One region of the Aerococcus christensenii genome, then DNA from elsewhere that is predicted to be linked to it. Evidence: riboswitches for the same ligand, from Rfam matches in the RefSeq annotation. Region 1 holds a riboswitch; the other holds the start of a gene.
The links. A riboswitch is a leader RNA that binds a small molecule or an ion and turns the genes downstream of it on or off. The one in region 1 is predicted to bind FMN.
Positions count from the first base shown of each region.

Region 2: it holds a riboswitch for FMN, as region 1 does, so the genes downstream of both, AWM71_RS01415 (ECF transporter S component) here and AWM71_RS04645 (energy-coupling factor ABC transporter ATP-binding protein) in region 1, are expected to answer to the same signal.

Region 1 covers NZ_CP014159.1:968,437-977,763, reverse strand. The annotation lists gene AWM71_RS04655 (energy-coupling factor transporter transmembrane component T family protein) at 1-168, opposite strand, end outside; gene AWM71_RS04650 (energy-coupling factor ABC transporter ATP-binding protein) at 158-1,033, opposite strand; gene AWM71_RS04645 (energy-coupling factor ABC transporter ATP-binding protein) at 1,009-1,848, opposite strand; FMN riboswitch at 1,913-2,032, opposite strand; gene AWM71_RS04640 (acyltransferase family protein) at 2,099-3,991, opposite strand; gene rplQ (50S ribosomal protein L17) at 4,229-4,609, opposite strand; gene AWM71_RS04630 (DNA-directed RNA polymerase subunit alpha) at 4,637-5,581, opposite strand; gene rpsK (30S ribosomal protein S11) at 5,658-6,053, opposite strand; gene rpsM (30S ribosomal protein S13) at 6,085-6,450, opposite strand; gene rpmJ (50S ribosomal protein L36) at 6,478-6,591, opposite strand; gene infA (translation initiation factor IF-1) at 6,616-6,834, opposite strand; gene AWM71_RS04605 (adenylate kinase) at 6,935-7,588, opposite strand; gene secY (preprotein translocase subunit SecY) at 7,608-8,906, opposite strand; gene rplO (50S ribosomal protein L15) at 8,906-9,327, opposite strand, start outside.
Region 2 covers NZ_CP014159.1:273,047-282,373, forward strand. The annotation lists gene rpsA (30S ribosomal protein S1) at 1-880, opposite strand, end outside; gene cmk ((d)CMP kinase) at 997-1,674, opposite strand; gene AWM71_RS01390 (LysM peptidoglycan-binding domain-containing protein) at 1,689-2,363, opposite strand; gene AWM71_RS01395 (RecQ family ATP-dependent DNA helicase) at 2,435-3,919, opposite strand; gene AWM71_RS08225 (YpbB family protein) at 3,879-4,904, opposite strand; gene AWM71_RS01405 (LPXTG cell wall anchor domain-containing protein) at 5,070-5,309, opposite strand; gene AWM71_RS01410 (YSIRK-type signal peptide-containing protein) at 5,485-6,873, opposite strand; gene AWM71_RS01415 (ECF transporter S component) at 7,038-7,640, opposite strand; FMN riboswitch at 7,761-7,878, opposite strand; gene AWM71_RS01420 (pseudouridine synthase) at 7,950-8,669, opposite strand; gene scpB (SMC-Scp complex subunit ScpB) at 8,745-9,311, opposite strand; gene AWM71_RS01430 (segregation/condensation protein A) at 9,311-9,327, opposite strand, start outside.

The DNA of each region.
Region 1 (9,327 bases):
CACGCTTCCTATAGTAAAGACACCAAACAGCGCATACGAGGCTAAATTATTAGCAAAAAAGATAAAGATCAAAATCAAAAACATCACAGATAATTTGGTTCGAGGATCCAAACGATGAATCACAGAATCTCCTGCTAGGTATCTCCCCATGATAAAACTATTCTTCATCTTTCATTCCCCTTTTAAAATACGCTTGAATACTATCTGCTAACGTCTCTAAAGTTAAAGGATTGCCTGGCAAAGAAAAACCTGCTTGCTGCTCTAGCTTTTCCTTAAAACTTAACGCATCCGGTAACCCTAAGCTATGCTCTTTTAACCAAGCTGGATCCTTAAAAATTTCCGTTGGGCTACCTTCTTTAGCTACTGTTCCTTTTGCCATTACAATCACATGGTTCGCATACTTAGCTACATCATTCATTTGATGTGTCACTAAGACCACTGTTAGATGATGTTTTTGGTAAAGGTCATAAAACATCGCCATCATCTCTCGATGCCCTTGTGGATCTAATCCGGCTGTCGGTTCATCTAATACCAAAACTTCAGGCTCCATTGCCAAAATACCAGCAATAGCTACTCTTCTCATCTGTCCCCCTGATAAATCAAAGGGGGATTTTTTATAAATAGATTCTTCTATTCCTACTAATTTTAAAGCTTTTGTAGCTTTTTCTTCGGCTTCTTCTTCACTGGCTCCGTAATTTTTAGGACCAAACATCACATCTTTAATGACTGTTTCCTCAAATAATTGAGATTCTGGAAATTGAAAAACCATTCCTACTTTTCGACGAACACGTCTTAAAATTTCTCCCTTAGTCGATGCAGTAATCACGTCATCATCCAATTTAACTAAACCTTTACTCGGCTTATTCAAGCCATTTAAATGTTTGATAGCCGTGGATTTTCCACTCCCTGTATGTCCAATAAAGGCTGTAAAACTTCCATCAGGGATCACCAAATTAACCTCATGCAAAGACTGAATTTCAAAAGGCGTCCCTACGCCATACGCAAAATCTACATTTTGGAATTCAATACGCATAAGTCATCCACCATCCTCTGCTCTGAATAATAGCCTTCTTCAAAGGCAAACCCTCTTTTTTCGAGTTCATGTTTTAACTGTACACTAAAAGGAACGCCTAGACCCATCTCAATCAGTTGTTCTCCAAAAGAAAAAATCTCAGCTGGTGTGCCTTCTTGCACAATTTTCCCTTCGCGGAAAACTAGAATGCGATCTGCCCACGAAGCTTCTTCTAAATCATGCGTAATAGAAAGCACCGTTAAATTAGATTGTTTCTTCAATTGTCGAATAACTGCCATGACTTCTCTTCTCCCCGCAGGATCTAACATAGAAGTTGATTCATCCAAAATAATAATATCAGGACCTAAAGCCAGAATGCCGGCAATGGCTACGCGTTGTTTTTGCCCTCCGGAAAGATTGCTCGGTTCATATTCCCGATAGGCTAACATGCCCACTTGTTCCAAAGCCCAATGAACACGTTCAACCATTTGTTGATGAGGCATACCTATATTTTCTAAACCAAAAGCCACATCATCTTCTACCGTTGCCCCTACAAACTGATTATCTGGGTTTTGAAAAACAAGCCCTACTGAATGGCGAATGTCCCATACATTTTCTTCATTTAATTCCAAACCTGCAACTTTTATTTGACCACTTTCTGCTTCCAAAAGCCCATCGATTAATTTGGCCATTGTTGACTTTCCAGAGCCATTGTGCCCAATTACAGCCACCCATTCTTCTGCTTGGATATCAAATGACACGTGATCAATCGTTCTTTTTTTATCTTCTCTGTCATAACGAAAACAAACATCTTTTACTGAGAGTATCGATTCCAAACGATTACCTCTTTCTATCTAAAAACCCCATTTCAAAAAATGGGGCTAACATTATCATATTACACTTGGCCTTCTCCTATCAGACTATACTGTCGGTACTAGAGTCTCACTAGTTCTCCCGCTTGTGCGCGGTTTGCGGACTTTTTCCGCCGGTCGGGAATATCACCCTGCCCCGAAGCCAATCAATCATATTTTAGTATACCTGATGAAAAATACTTTTACAAGTTAGAACGCACACTCTTTCACCTTTTTAGGAATTGTTGACCTTGTCTTCCAAAAGAGCATGTCCCACAAAATCAATCCAAGCTTGAATTCCTGGTTCGACAAAATGAAATTTATCTGGAGCTAGCCAATCCGCAGTAGCATGCGATTGATAATAGGAAGACCAATCTATTAAGCGATACTTTCCTTGCGATTCGTCACACATTTTTTTCAAATCACCATTTACTTTTTCTCTCCAAGGGCGATTAATATGTGTTGTCACAAAATAAACTTTCTTTGCTTGTGTCATTTCTAATAAATGTTTCATTTGTTTTTCTGTAAATGTTCCATTAGATCCTAAAGCAACCACTAAGTCTTCATGGATAGATTCTTTTCCTTTAAATTCTTCTAATAAGGAAGGAGCCTGCCAAACTTGTAGTCCGACCTTTGCACAAACGTTCGATTGAGGAAACAAAGCTGTCACCCCAGACGCTACATCTATCGTTAAGGAATCTCCTAAAAAAGTAAAGGCTTTCCCATTAGCTTGTAGAAATTCTTCATCACTAAAGTGCTCTAGTAACCTACTCTGGTCCTCTGTTAATTCGTTTTTATATTTTTCCACTTCTTCTTTATTATTGACAAGTTCTTTTTTATTTTGGACATTGAGATGTTGGGCCTTTTGTTTCATCAACCGATCCGATTCTTGTGCAAGATCAGACGTTGGAGCCAGAAACAGAATCCCTGTAGCTAAAACTACACTCCCCATACATAACCAAAAAACAAAGCGTTGTCGAAGGGGAGCTGTTGATTGACACATTCTTTTCATACTTGTTTTAAAATGTAAGGGCTCACCTTTTTTTCGAAAGAAGATAGGGACTTCAAATGTTGGCCCCTGCAACAGTCTTTGACTGCCAATTCCTAAAACTAAGATAAACAAAATTTGTAGGAAAATATGTTTTCCTATCCAGCTATTCTCACTAGCACTTGCACTGCATAAAATATAAATCGGGTAATACCATAAATACATAGGATACGTCCTTTGTCCTAACCACACCAATGGAGAAAAGCTGAACAATTTAGAGATAAAAGAGGGTCTGATCGTTAAACCTAAAATAAACCATAAAGCGAAAAGATCCCATAAAAACATTCCTCCATAGTAAGCCAGTGGGCTAGCATCCGTCAGAAACTTCATTGCTAGGAAGAGAATAATCTCTATTCCTACTAAGAAAAAATCTAAATTTTTTGTCCAAGAAAAGCGTGACCGAAACCGTCGCCAACTCTTAGGGATTCCAATCCCTCCAAAAGCTCCTAAAAAGAAAGAGAACAATCGAGTATCTGTTCCATAGTAAACTCGAGTCGGATCTTGTCCTGCCTGAAAGTATACCGCCATCAAAATCGCTGAAAGAAGAGAAATACCGATTAAAACCATTCGTAAGACTTGCGTTTGATTCGTTCGTTTTTTTACAAAAGCATACACTCCATAGAAGAGTAAGACAGACTGAGCATAGACCCCCAAATACCACAAATGCGTATAAATAGAAGGATTTAAAAAATTAGAGAAATAAGACTTTCCTTGCCAAATCTGTTCCCAATTATTTCCAAAGAACAAACTAGATAAAACGGAAGAACGCACATTGGTCAATAAATCCCTTCGAAACAAAGCAAGACTTATCAAACTTACCACTAAAAACAACAACAAAGGTTTTAATAGTTTTCCTAATCGTTTAAAGAAATGAGAAATTAATCGTCCGAAGCTTATAGTGCCTTCTTCATATACAGTCAACTGATTGGCCAGCAAAAAGCCAGATAAAATCAAAAACAAATCAACTGCTAAAAAACCACCTGACAGCTGGTTCGGAAAATAATGATATAAAATAATAGCTAATAAACACAGAAAGCGCACGCCATCTAACTGAGGAAAATAATTTCTTCTTTTATCCATCTCTCTCTTCCTTTCAATGTCTCTATTTTATCAAATACCTTCTTCCAAAATAAAGGATTTTAGATTCTTTAGAATAAAAAAATAGCGGTCCTTTTGAATAAAGCTTCTCCTTTTTAAGAAACCCTTATCTAAAAGTTTTCCGCAAAAAAAATTTCACCCTTAATCGATATTTCGACTAAGGGTGAAAGAGCTAGACTGAGTTATTAATAAATAACTACCATCATAACACTCAGCGTGCTAGACTAATTCAATAATTACCATTGGAGCATTGTCTCCACGGCGTGGTTCTGTTTTAAGGATACGGGTATATCCCCCATTACGTTCTGCATAACGTTTCCCTAAATCATTAAATAATTTTTGTAAAGCTGTTTCAATAACAATCTTGTCTTCTTCAGCACGTACTTCTGCAACTTCATTACGTAAGTAAGCAGCAGCACGACGGCGAGCAGCTAAGTCACCTTTTTTACCAAGAGTAATCATTTTTTCAGCCGTTTTACGAATTTCTTTCGCACGAGTTTCAGTTGTTGTAATGCGCTCATTAATCAACAAATCAGTAGTTAAATCACGTAACATCGCTTTACGTTGTGAACTGGTACGACCTAATTTGCGATAGCTCATGTTTCAATATCCTCCTTTTGTAAGAAATTAATCATTATCTTTTAAAGACAATTCTAAGGCATCGAGTCTTGCCTTCACTTCATCAAGAGACTTGCGTCCTAAATTACGAACTTTCATCATTTCAGTTTCTGTCTTTTGAGTTAATTCATCCACTGTATTGATACCAGCGCGTTTTAAACAATTGTAAGAACGAACAGATAAATCTAATTCTTCAATTGTCATTTCAAGCATTTTTTCTTTTTGCGTTTCTTCTTTTTCTACCATGATTTCAGCTTCTTGAGCTTCATCAGTGAGATTCACAAAGATAACAAGATGTTCGGTTAAGATTTTAGCAGCAAGGCTTAAAGCGTCTTGTGGGGCAATCGTACCATCTGTCCAAATATCCAAAGTTAATTTGTCATACTTGTTAACTTCCCCAATACGGGTATTTTCTACTTGATAATTAACTTTTTTAATTGGTGTGTAGACGGAATCAACAGGAATCACGCCGATTGGCATATCTTCTGATTTATTATTCTCCGCTCTTACGAAGCCACGCCCATTTTTGATTGTCATAATCATATGGAATCTAGCTCCTTCGGCCAGCGAACAAATATGTAAATCAGGATTCATTACATCAAAGTCCGCGTCTGCAGTAATATCTGCTGCTGTTACTTCTGCAGGCCCTACCATATCAATTTCAATTTGCTTTTCTTCGACATCATACAGCTTTAAAGCTAATTGCTTAATATTCAAAACGATCTGTGTAACGTCTTCTCGGACACCTGGAATCGTTGAAAATTCATGTAAAACATTTTCGATTTTGATGGATGTCACAGCTGTCCCTGGTAATGAGGATAAGAGTACTCGACGAAGAGAGTTGCCTAAAGTTGTCCCATAACCTCTTTCTAATGGTTCAACTACAAACTTACCAAATTTGTTGTCCGCGCTCGTTTCAATGGTTTCGATATTTGGCTTTTCAATTTCGATCATCCTAATAGTTTACCCCTTTCAAAACGTGAAAACTTGCACCTTGTAATAAGTCCACATGCATCAATCGTTTTAAAGACTAAACACGACGACGTTTTGGAGGACGACAACCATTGTGAGGAATTGGGGTGACGTCACGAATAGCAGTTACTTCTAATCCAGCTGCTTGTAAAGCACGAATAGCTGATTCGCGACCAGAACCAGGTCCCTTAACAGATACTTCTACTGTCTTCATCCCATGATCCATTGCTTGTTTAGCAGCTGTTTCAGATGCTAATTGAGCGGCATATGGTGTAGATTTACGTGAACCTTTAAAACCTAATGCCCCGGCAGATGACCAAGCAATCGCATTGCCTTGTTCATCGGTAATCATAACAATGGTATTGTTAAATGTTGAATGGATGTGTGCAACACCACTTTCAACATGTTTTTTGACACGACGTTTACGTGATGTTTGACGTTTTGCTTTTGCCATGTTGAATAGAAACCTCCTTTTTAAATATTATCTATTTTTTCTTAGCAATTGCTAAGCCCCGTTTACCTTTACGGGTACGTGCATTGTTTTTAGTGTTTTGCCCACGAACAGGTAAACCACGACGGTGACGCATACCACGGTATGAACCGATTTCTTGCAAACGTTTAATATCCATATTGATATCCCGACGTAAGTCACCTTCAACTTTAATTTTATCTACTTCTTTACGCAAACGATCTAATTCATCATTGCTTAAATCGCATACGCGAGTGTCGATATTAACATCAGCTGCTTTACAAATATCCATTGCAGTTTTTGTTCCAATTCCGAAAATATAGGTTAATGAGATAACTACGCGTTTATCTCTAGGAATATCTACTCCTGCTATACGTGCCATGTAATTGGTCCCTCCTTACTCTAATAATTAACCTTGACGTTGTTTATGTTTAGGATTTTCGCAGATCACCATAACGCGACCATGACGACGAATCACCTTACATTTTTCACACATAGGTTTAACAGATGCTCTAACTTTCACTCTTATACCTCCTTGTTATCACCATTACTTGAATCGGTAAGTAATACGTCCTTTTGTCAAGTCATAAGGAGACATCTCTACCTTCACGCGATCTCCTGGTAAGATACGAATATAATTGACCCGCATTTTTCCAGAAATATGAGCTAAGACTTCAAAGCCATTCTCCAACTCAACCTTGAACATAGCATTTGGTAACGATTCAGTAACAGTACCTTCGATTTCGATCATATCTTCTTTAGCCACAACATATCCTCCCAGTCTATTCAAGTAATAGCTTCAATCAGTAGGCTTTATCTTTCGACTAACTAATGCATTTTACTACAAAACAGCTATTATTTCAAGACTATTCTTCAATAATTTGGCTGATGTGTTGAAATACATTATCGATACCGATATCGCCAGGAATTCGTTTCAAAATTCCTTTTTCTTCATAGAACTTAACGAGTGGTTCTGTTTGTTCAATGTTTATTTTAATTCGATTTTCAACAACCTCTGGCTTATCATCATCGCGTTGATAAAATTCATGCCCAGAGCAACGGTCACATGTGCCTTCTTCCTTTGGAGGATTAGAATTCACATTGTAAGTTGATCCACAACCACGACAAATGATACGTCCAGTTAGTCGTTTCTTTAATTCTTCAGCTGGAACGTCAATATATAAAACAGCATCAAGGCTAGTTTTTAATTCCGCCATAATTGTATCTAGTGCTTTGGCTTGATTCAAAGTCCGTGGAAATCCATCTAACATAAAACCTTCTTCAGCTGTTGCTTGTGAGAGACGTTCTTTTACAATGCCATTTGTAACTTCATCAGGAACAAGGGAACCTTCATCCATGTAGGATTTTGCTTTTTTTCCTAAAGCTGTTCCTTCTGCCATTGCTTGACGAAACATATCTCCAGTAGAAACATGAGGAATTGCATATTTCTCTGTAATACGTTCTGCCTGTGTCCCTTTACCAGCTCCTGGTAAGCCCATCAAAATAATATTACGCTTCATTCGTATCTCTCCAGACTTTCTATTCGCGAATAAATCCAACATAACGATGTTTAATTAAACGACCTTCAATCTGTTTGTAGGTATCTAACGCTACCCCTACGACAATCAATAAAGAAGTCCCACTTAAAGCAACTCTTTGTGACATGTCTAAGTAATAGGAAGCTAACAACGGTGCTGTAGAAATTACCATTAAAAAGATTGATCCAAATAAGCTCAACCGATTCAAAACGGTCGAAATATAACGTTCGGTAGCTAAGCCCGGACGAACGCTTGGAATATAGGCCCCAGACTTTTGAAAATTCTCTGCAACACGTTCAGGATTAATCTGAATGTGTGAGTAGAAGAATGTGAAAAGAATAATGGTGATTGCATAAACCGCAATACCCATAGGATCCTTTAAACTAAATACTCGATTTAATAACTCAAACCACCCAGCTTCTCCATAAGAAGCTCTGAAAAAGTTCAGAAGGGTTTGAGGTACCATAATCAAGGAGCTCGCAAAAATCACCGGAATCACGTTTGCGGAATTAATTTGTAACGGCATATGTGCTTTTTGACTTGTAGCATTGGCTCTCTTTGAATAACGGACTGGTATTCTTCTTTCAGCTTGGTTCATGAAAACCACAAAAGTAATAACGACAATCATCATCAGAATAAAACCAAATCCATAGAGAAGATTATTCGTCAATTTATCCGCTTGGCTATTCAAAATATTTCGATTAACAAAAGCCACTACTTCTGTTGGCACACGAGAAACAATCCCAGCAAAAATAATTAATGACGTCCCGTTTCCAACTCCGTATTGCGTAATTTGGTCTCCAATCCAAGTCACAAACATAGTACCTGCAGTCATAATCAACCCGATTAAAAGATAGGTTGCTGTTGAAGGATTCTGAATTAACCCGTATTGCGCTAACGAATTAAAACCAAACGAAATGGCAATTGCTTGGAAAAACGCAATAACAACAGAAAAATATCGGGTCCATTTGTTTAACTTTCGGCGACCTACTTCCCCTTGCTTTGACCATTCTGTAAAAGAAGGAACAATTTCCATCTGTAACAGCTGAATAACAATGGAAGCTGTAATATACGGAGAAACCCCTAACGAGAAAATCGAATAACTCGCTAAGGCTCCCCCACCAAAGGTGTTCAATAACCCAAACAACCCTGAGCTTGCTAAGGTTGAAACAGCTTCTGCATTAACAAAAGGCACAGTAATATGTGAACCTATTCGAAACACAATGAGCATCAATAAACTAAAAAAAAGACGGCTTCTTATATTTTTATCTTTAATGGCTTGTTTCAAGGTGCTAATCATTAGAGCACCTCGCAAGTTCCCCCAGCGGATTCAATTGCTTTTTTAGCAGACGCTGAGAATTTAGCAGCTTTAACGGTTAATTTACGTTCTAAGCTTCCATTACCTAAGATTTTTACCCCAGCTTTTTCTTTTTTGATTAAACCAGCTTCAAAAAGTTCTTTAGGCGTTACTTCACTACCATTTTCAAAGATATTTAAATCATCTAAATTTACGATAGCATATTCCTTGCGATTAATGTTTGTAAAACCACGTTTAGGAATACGACGGAATAAAGGTGTTTGTCCCCCTTCAAACCCTAAGCGCGTACCGCCACCTGAGCGAGCTAATTGTCCTTTTTGACCACGGGTAGAGGTTTTTCCAAAACCAGAACCTGAACCACGACCAACACGTTTACGGCTGTGACGTGCTCCTTCAGCGGCTT
Region 2 (9,327 bases), 700 kb from region 1:
CCTTAGCTGCTGTTTCTTCAAGAGTTTCCCATGGACTTGGAGTAACAGCCTTCATAGATAAGGAAATACGTCCGTGTTCTTCATCAATTCCAAGAATCTTCACTTGAACTTTTTGGCCAACTTCAAGAACGTCAGATGGATGGTTCACATGATGATGAGCAATTTGAGAAATATGAACTAATCCGTCAATGTCACCTAAGTCAATGAAGGCACCAAAGTTAGCTAAACGAGCAACTGTTCCTTCAACCACTGCCCCTTCTTCAAATTGTTCTAATTTTTCTGTGCGTGCTTTTTCTTCTTGTTCTGCTGCAATTTCTTTATGAGATAAAATCAAACGGTTTTCAACTGGGTTGATTTCTACAATACGTGCGTCTAATTCTTTCCCTTTGTAAGCAGAGAAGTCACGTACGAAGTAGTTTTCTACCATAGAAGCAGGAATAAATCCGCGAACTCCAGCGTCAACTACTAAACCGCCTTTTACAACTTTTGTAACGGGTACAGTAAGAACTTCTTTATTAACAGCTTTTTCTTCTAATTCTTTCCAAACTTTTTTTGCTTCTAAACGGCGATGGGAAAGTAAGAAAGTTCCATTTTCTTTGTCTTTGATTTGTTTTACTACAACAAGTTCAAGCTTGTCGCCAACGTTTGCTACTTCTGTAACATCTTCGACTTGTTTAGAAGTAAGTTCACGGAAAGGAACTACCCCTTCAACGCCAGCGCCTTCAATACCAACAACTAGTTGGTTGTTCTCGTCAATGGCTAATACTTCTCCTGTTACTGTATCACCAATCTTTACTTCTTTTGTTTCTGCAAGCATATCTTCCATAGAAGGCATGGTTTCTTCTACTTCACTTGCTTGGTTTTCAAACTCATTTGTCATAAACTATAATCCTCTCCTGTAAAAAAGTACTAACCATCAACTTATTGTCAATGAATACCCCTCAATTATAACATGCTCTTTTAAATAAAACAAATTTCTTCGTTGATTTTTAAATACTATTTCAAACATTTTTCATATAACTTCATAATTTCTTCCTCCACTTGATCCAAATCAAGGTGGGAAGAGTCTAATATTATCGCGTCTGTAGCCGGTTGAAGTGGACTCATGGAACGGTGACGATCCAAATCATCCCTTTGCTTAATCTCTTCAATAATTTCTTCTAGACTTTGTTGAGAATAACCTTTGGCTTGATTTTCCAAATACCGCCGCTTGCCTCTCTCTTCTGGGGAAGCCGTCAGGAAAATTTTTAGTTGAGCTTCTTTCAAAACAACAGTTCCGATATCTCTTCCATCCATGACAACGCCCATTCCTTTTTGGGCAAAGGCTTGTTGCTTAGCGACTAAAGCTTCTCTCACATAAGGAAGTGCACTGTAAAGAGAGACCTCCCGACTCACCACTTCTTGCCGAATCACCTGAGTGACCTTTTCTTGGTTAACATACACTTCTTGGTGATTCTCTTTAGTCACAAATTGAACGTCCATCTGATCTACTAAGTCTCTAAGGGGCGGCGTATCTTCAGCCGCTACTCCTGCCTTTTGAGCGAGATAAGTCACACAGCGATACATCGCTCCCGTATCCAAATAAACATAATGCAAGCGTTTGGCTAACCGCTTAGCCAAGGTGCTTTTCCCAGAGGAAGCTGGGCCATCAATAGCAATTTGAATGTTTGACATTCCTCTCCTCCTCTCTATTTATAAACACGTAAAGTACTTCCTGGAACAATTTTAGAATTCGGTTGCAAACCGTTTAACTCTAATAATTGATTCAAAGTCATACCATGTCGAACAGCGATTCGATATAGATTATCGCCTGCAGTGACCTTGTAACTAGCGGCTGCTTGATTATTCCGAGGTTTCTGTCTAGAGGTATTGCCGTCTTCTTTATCCAAATCTTTCTTCGCATCCTCTGCTGCCTTCTTAGATGCTTCTTTAGCTTGGTCATCCGCTTTCTTCTTCGATTCTTGAGCGTCTTGACTTTCTTTTTCTTTTTGACTTTCTTCGTCTGCCTTTTCTTGGCCTTCATTCTTTTGTTTAGAAACCATGACTTGGTCCACATTTAAGCTTTCTGGTTGCTTTTTGTTATTGGTATACACAACATACAAAAGATAAGGCAGAACAATAAAGAGTACCCCCATAAAAATTAAGACTTTAATCGTTGGGGAGATAGCCTTTTCCTTATGATTGCGTGCAGACCGTGAATATTGCCTATTCTTTAAATTTTCAAAAACATCTGTATCTGATGCAGTTTCCGCTGCTACAGAAGCTTTGGCTGGTTCTTCTGTTGATTTTTTTTCTTCTCCTTCAGCCTCTGTGTTTTGATGAAATTTTCCTTCAAGTAGTTTCCATTTATCTTTTAATGACATGCTGCTTCCTCCCTTTTACTAAAAAGATTGTAGCATTTCTTAAAAAAATTGTCAGTAACTATTCATGCAACTTAAGGCTTTGTTTGAAATAATTTTTGCAAACGCCGCCGCCAGTCCTCCCTTTGAACCTCTTCTTGGTTCAAAAATTTCGCCTCTCCGCTTTTCAAATAAGCCTGTAAGATCTCAGAATTTTTATCCAAAGTCTGACAATTGGAACAACACCAACTACTAGAAGAGACTTTCAAAACTTGATCAAAAGATCGAAACAATTGCTGCCGTAAGCAAGTCTTTCCCGTCAAAAAGGCTAATACTTCTTGAATTTCCTGACTTCTTACTTTGAGATAGTCCATATAGTGCGTCTTCGCCTCTTCAATCCAGCGATAATGATTACTATAAAAAAGCAATCGTTCTCTCAGTTCTTCTGGTAATTGTTCCAAAAAGCGTTTTTTCTTCCTTTCTTTCATTCGATAATACGCTTCTAAATTAGCCAGCACGCCTTCCTTTTCTTCCCATAGCTTATCTTGAAAGAACTTCAACCGCCGCCACTCATTCTCTGTGTAGAGACTCAAAACCATCGCCTGACGGCCATCCCTTCCACATCTTCCTGCTTCCTGCACATATTCGTTGAGACTTTGAGGGAGATGATAATGTAAAACAAATCGTGTTTTCACCTGGTTAATCCCCATTCCAAACGCAGAAGTCGCTAGAATAAAGTCTAATCGATTAGCCTGAAAATCCGCTTGAATGGATAGGCGATCCTCACTTCTACGGTCCGCATGGTAAGTATCCAGACGAAAAGGCGTCTTCTCTTCCAAAAAACTCGCTAAATCTTCCAGTTCCTCTTTTTGATGGACATAGATAATTCCCGGCTTAGGAAGAATTTTCAACCAAGACAGTAAGGCCTCTCTTTTTTGACTTTCTTCAACTTTCACTTGGCCATAAAATAAATTCGGCCGATCCATAGAGAAAGTCACCCGCTGTAAAGGTTCCTCTTTTTCTAACAAAAAGGTTTCGATATCTTCTTGAATCCTTCGATTAGCCGTTGCAGTAAGGGCCAAAGTCAAAGGGAAATGAAGAATCTTTCGACAGGCTAACAAGCCTGTGTAGTCACTTCGGAAATCTTTCCCCCATTGAGAAATACAATGGGCCTCATCCACCACAAATAAGCGAATAGGGACTTGTCTTAAAGGCTTCAAAATCTTTGGCTGAGCTAACATTTCTGGTGAAAGGATTAAGAAGTCCCACTGGGACAAGTGGGAAAGGATAAACTGCCTATCCCTCCCTGTCGTCATGGAATGGAGAGCCACACTCCGTTTAAAACCCGCTTGCTGCAATTGTAAGACTTGATCCTCCATCAAAGCCTGCAAAGGAGAAACCATTACCACTAGACCGGGAACCAAGCGATGATACAATTGATAGATTAAACTCTTTCCACTTCCCGTCGCTAATATAGCTAGTGTGTGCCTTCCTTCTATCAAGGCTGTAAGTGCTTCTTTTTGCCCCGGTCGAAAGGTTTTATAGGGCGTCTTTTCTTTTAGTAACTGATCGAGGTCCACGTCGAATTTTCTCCTTCTTATTTGCAATTTGCCAATAACGAAAAGTCCAATAAGGGGCGGTTGGATAGAGTCGCTTAAAGTGGTCATAGTCCTCAGGAACTGGTCTTTGACGTAAGTCCTGTGCTGATTGATGAAGGAAATGTTGGATCTTACTTTCTAAAAAATTTAAACGCACCATACTTAATTCCACATAGTGATTATAAATCGTAGAAAGTTTTAAACAACGACACGCCGCAATTTCTTCTGTCGAATAACCTGCCACCAGAAACCTTCTCGTCACCTCTACCGAATCTGTCCATAAAGGATAACCCCGCAAAAGTTGCGTCACGAATTCCTTCAAAAAGGGGCAATCTTCTCTCTTTAGGCTTGCCTTCATCACCGCATTCACTGCTGCTTCTTGTCCCCATTCCACTTCTAATAAGCTCAATTGATACTTATGCGCTAATTGCCGATAAGTAAAAGCAGGGCATTCCTTGCGCCCTAAACTCTCCACAAAAAAAGTAGCCGTTCTTTCATCAAAACCTTCCAAAAGAGTGGTCAACTCTTCTGCCACGTGTTTTGCTAAATCTAACTTCGTTTCTGTTTTTTGAGCATAGTAAGCTTTGATCCATTGTTGAACACTCACCGACTGCACAATAGGCACATAAACTTTTTCATCAACCGTTGCATACATCAAGGTTTGCCACCATAGACGTAAGGCTTGCTGACAAAACTGCTGGTGCAAACGAGGAAACATCCCCCACCTTTTCTTTAAGAGAGGAAGATAAAAATCAGGAAAAGACGAAGCAGTCAAACGCTCTTCTATAGGACGCTCTTCCCAGTCATTCAGGAAAAGCTTTGGCGTTACCCCCATATAAGGCATTAAATCATACTTTAAAGCAAACCATAAAGTCGAATCTGTTCGCTTCCCTCTTAGGACTTGGCTGACAGAACTGGCATTTAGCGTCGCTGTTTGACTTGCTAGATAAGCTAGCACCCGTTCCATATGCTCACTCCTTCCTTTCTACTTAGTGGTCAGTCTTTTGAAACTCAGATTTCCTCTTCTGTTCCCTATTATAAAGGAAAAGTCTACACTTCTTCAATTTCTCCCTAATAAAAACAGAACTGCTCCCCAAGTCCTAGGGAGCAGTTCTGTTTTATTCTCTGTGTCTTACTTTTTCTTTCTCAAGACAAAGCTTCCTCCCACTGTGGTTAAGAATCCAACCAACAGAGAAGTTACTCTTTCAAGTATTCCCGTTTCTGGTAGAGTTGTCAGCTGCTTCTGTCCTAAATAATGAGAAGCTTCTGATGGTCGATTTTCAACTTTTCTCTTCACTTGTGAGACGTTTAAGTCTTGTCTTTGATTCTGTTTGCTGTCATTTGACTTAGTTGCCCCTTTTTTATCTTCCACTCTTAAATCACCAGAAGTAATAGGGCTCCAATAACCTGTACCCCTCCAAGTAAACCGCCGCTAGGATTTGTAATTTTAATGGAATAATTAGCTCCAAAAGCTTCTGGACTATCAGCTTGTTGGGAATTATTTCTATTAATTTGATAAGTATTAAAAAATAGAGCTCCATCTTCTGTTACCGACTGTTTTTTGCACTACCACTATGATTATGGAAGGTAATTTGAGTATCCGCATACCTTAATCTGATTTTAAATTTTCGACTGGATGAATTGTGTTTTAAGGAATTATCTGTCGCTGTAATAGTTAAAGTTACTTCTAAATTTCTTTTTTTCTGTAAATCAGGTAATCCTTTCGCAACTGCTTCACTAAGCAGCATATTTAAGATTAATCGCTTTCCTCCACTTTGCTCACTTTCTATTTTTATACCTTTTTCAATTGGAAGCTCGCCACCTCCATCGGACGAAACTTTGACTGTAAAATTACTGATTCCACTATTATCACGCGCATAAATATCATCTATATAAACTCTTTCCCCTACATAATAAGTCCGAGTATCACTAGGGACCACAATCTCTGGGGGCATCTTATCCCGATCCATACGAAGATAAGATGTGATAATGTCATATTTATACCCACTTCCCTGTTCATTCATCACGCCTACATAAGTAACTTTAATGCGAACAGGATGATTTCTTCCATCCTTTGCATTCTTAGCTTCTTTAAGATCGTCTTTATGCGCTGGATTATTCGTATCAAATTCAGCAATATATTTTCTTGAATCTTCTCCTCTTAAATTTACATAAGATTGTGGATTATCAATATCGTTCAATAACGTGAAGTTACTACCTTCTAACTGTCCTTTTCCATCTACCCAAACTCGGGCAATAGGAGAAGATTTATTACTATCATAAAGTGTCTTGCCATACCACTGTTGATAAGACTTTGTTGTAGAATACTCCCAAGACTTTAGTCCCCCTGCGTAGTAGAGTTTATCTTCCATATTTTGTCCCTGTTGAAGTCCAACTTCACTAGGAGCATCGATCGTTTCAAAATAAATATCAACTCCAGAACGACCATTAGAGATAACTTGATCAGAAGATTGCTGTTCAGTCTCTGACTTTGGAGATTTCTCTTCTTTTGAAAGGTTTTGCGTTTGATTTTTTGGGGACCTTGTCTCATTTTTCGTTGCCGCTTTAAGGGCTGCTTCTTTAGAAACTATAAGAGCTTCTAAAGCTAATCTCGCCTGATGGATGGCATCTCCCGTATTTCCGTCTACATCAACACCATCAACCAAACTTTTCAAGTGACTATAAGCGGCTTCATGCCCTAACCCTAAGGCTTCCGCCTTCTTCAGCAAATCTTGACAAACTTTCACTTCTTCTAAAGCCACATTCGTTTTTTGAGTAAAACTTTCAGCGGCCTTGTTGGCTGCTTGTACAGGATTGCCTGAATAGAACAAACTCACTCCTATCAAAACAGAAGCCACGCCTACACTATACTTACGAATAGAAAATCGAGGCTTTTCTTGAATTATCTGCTGGTTACCTTCGTGTCGATACAACACAGGAACACCTTCTTTCTTTAGAATACCATTTTAGCTATCTTACTTTACTCTACTTTTCATTCGCAACAGAGCGAATGTACCTGTTTTTATGAAAATTGTACAAAAAAACCATCACCTGGGACAAATTCTAGGCAATGGTTCTAGTCTTTTATCAAAAGTTTTCTCTACACACTAGCAACGCCTAATCGTCTTCTAGCGACAGGAAGCACCGCAGATAACATCACAATATTTGCTATTGAGATCACTAATCCTTTAACCAGATTAAAGGGAATAATCGCGTAGAGAATGTAGTCTTGCATATTTGGAATTTTGAAATGCATAACAGCCATATAGAATGGTGTAATGACATAATAATTCAAGAACGTCAGCACAACCGTTAAGCAAATAATTCCTAAGATAAAGGCAAAGGCCATTCGGAAATAATACTTGAAGGCATCCTTTTCTACATGTAAGGACACTCCCGTTTTACGTAAGAGGTAATAGACCGGTAACATGTAAGAAAGGGTGGCCAAAAAGGCTGCCAAGTCTCCAATAGGATAACCCCCATGTCCTCCTGTTTGAATATAGTGTAAAGTGCCGCGAACAAAAGCTGTCCCTGCTCCAGCTAATGGCCCATATAAAAAGCAAGTGAATAAAACGGGGATATCCGAAAAATCCAATTTTAAAAAGGGTGTCGCTGGAAAAATAGGGAATGACAACAGCATTAAAGCAAATGCTATAGCCCCCATTATTGCAATAACAACCAATTGACGTGTCGATGTTTTCATACATAATCTCCTCTCTCCTTCGTAAGCAGAACACTGTCCTTTACTTTCGGGAAAGAAATGCCTCAACAAAAAAGATCCTTCTCACCTTTGCCTTCGCGGTAGCATGAAAAGAATCCAATGTCTTATCTTCTTCCATCCTGACTCTACAGTCGGTACTAGAATTTCACTAGCTCAATCATTCTCATGATTCGCGGACTTTACCGCCGATCGGGAATTTAACCCTGCCCCGAAGATTAATTGTATTAAACTGTATTCTCATGATAAGCCTATTCTATAAAATTTGCAAGCCCTTTCCTTACAAAATTGTTTTTATTTTTGAGCTTGCTGTTTCAAGCGAAGAACTTCACTTTTTAGCAAGGGGCGATATTCTCCTGGCCGTAAATCTTCCACGGTTAAGAAACCATACTGCTCACGCGTTAATTTTTTCACAGGATGGCCCACTGCTTCGAACATTTTGCGCACTTGGCGATTTCGTCCTTCGTGAATCGTAATTTCTACGGTAGCATTTTTAGTGGCTTGTTTATTTTTGCGAACCTGTACTTTAGCTGGGGCTGTCTTCTTGCCATCAATAACTACGCCGATCTCTAACCGATGTATTTCTTCTGGCGTTAAGAAGCCGGTAATTTTAGCAACATACACTTTATCTAATTGATAACGGGGATGCATTAAAAGGTTCGCCAATTCACCATCATTGGTTAAGATTAAAACGCCAGTCGTATGATAATCTAACCTTCCCACAGGATAGATTCTTTGGGGAATATTTTTGAAATAATCTACCACCACTTTACGTCCCTTATCATCACTCACTGCAGAGATAACCTTATCCGGCTTATTAAAAAGATAGTAAACAGGTTCTTCTCGGTAAATGGGAATATCATCCACCTCAATTCGGTCACGATGACTCACCTTAACCCCTTGCGTTTGAACTACTTTTCCATTTACTTTTACTCTTCCTGCCAAAATCATTTTCTCAGCTTCCCGCCGAGAGGCCAGACCAGCATAGGCCATGACTTTTTGTAATCTCTCCATAATTTCTCCCTTATGTGTAAATACTTATTCTATCATGAAAAAGACTTACTTCTTCATGAAGATTTCTCTTGACTCTCAAAAAAGTTCGGTTTGAAATAAGTCATCCGATTGATTTTGTCCTTCTTCTTGTGCTTTTATAGTCTCTAAGTCAGGTAAATCTGAAAGATTTTTTAAACCAAAATACTGATAAAAATAATCCGTCACTTGGTAGAGAATGGGGCGTCCGGGCGAATTTTGCCTGCCTGCTTCACAAATCAGATCATGCATCATCAAGCGTTGAATCATAGCACTGGACCCTACCCCTCTTATCTCATCAATCGCTAAACGCGTGATGGGTTGCTGGTAGGCAATAATCGCCAAAGTTTCCAGAGCTTGCTGGGATAATTTCAAAGCAAAAGGAGACCTGGCGTACGTTTTAATTGTCTCAGAGAAGGCAGATTTAGTCACCAATTGATAGCGATCTTTCACCTTGCCCAAGCGAATAGCGGAGTGGGGATTATGAGACAGCTCTTCTTCTAAAACTAACAGAGCATATCTTACTTTTTCTTGAGGTTGGTCAACTAAACTTGCCAATTCGACAAGTGACAAGCCTTCCTCCCCACTTACAAATAATAAACTCTGACACTGACCAATAAGATTCATTAAAACTCTCCTCTTT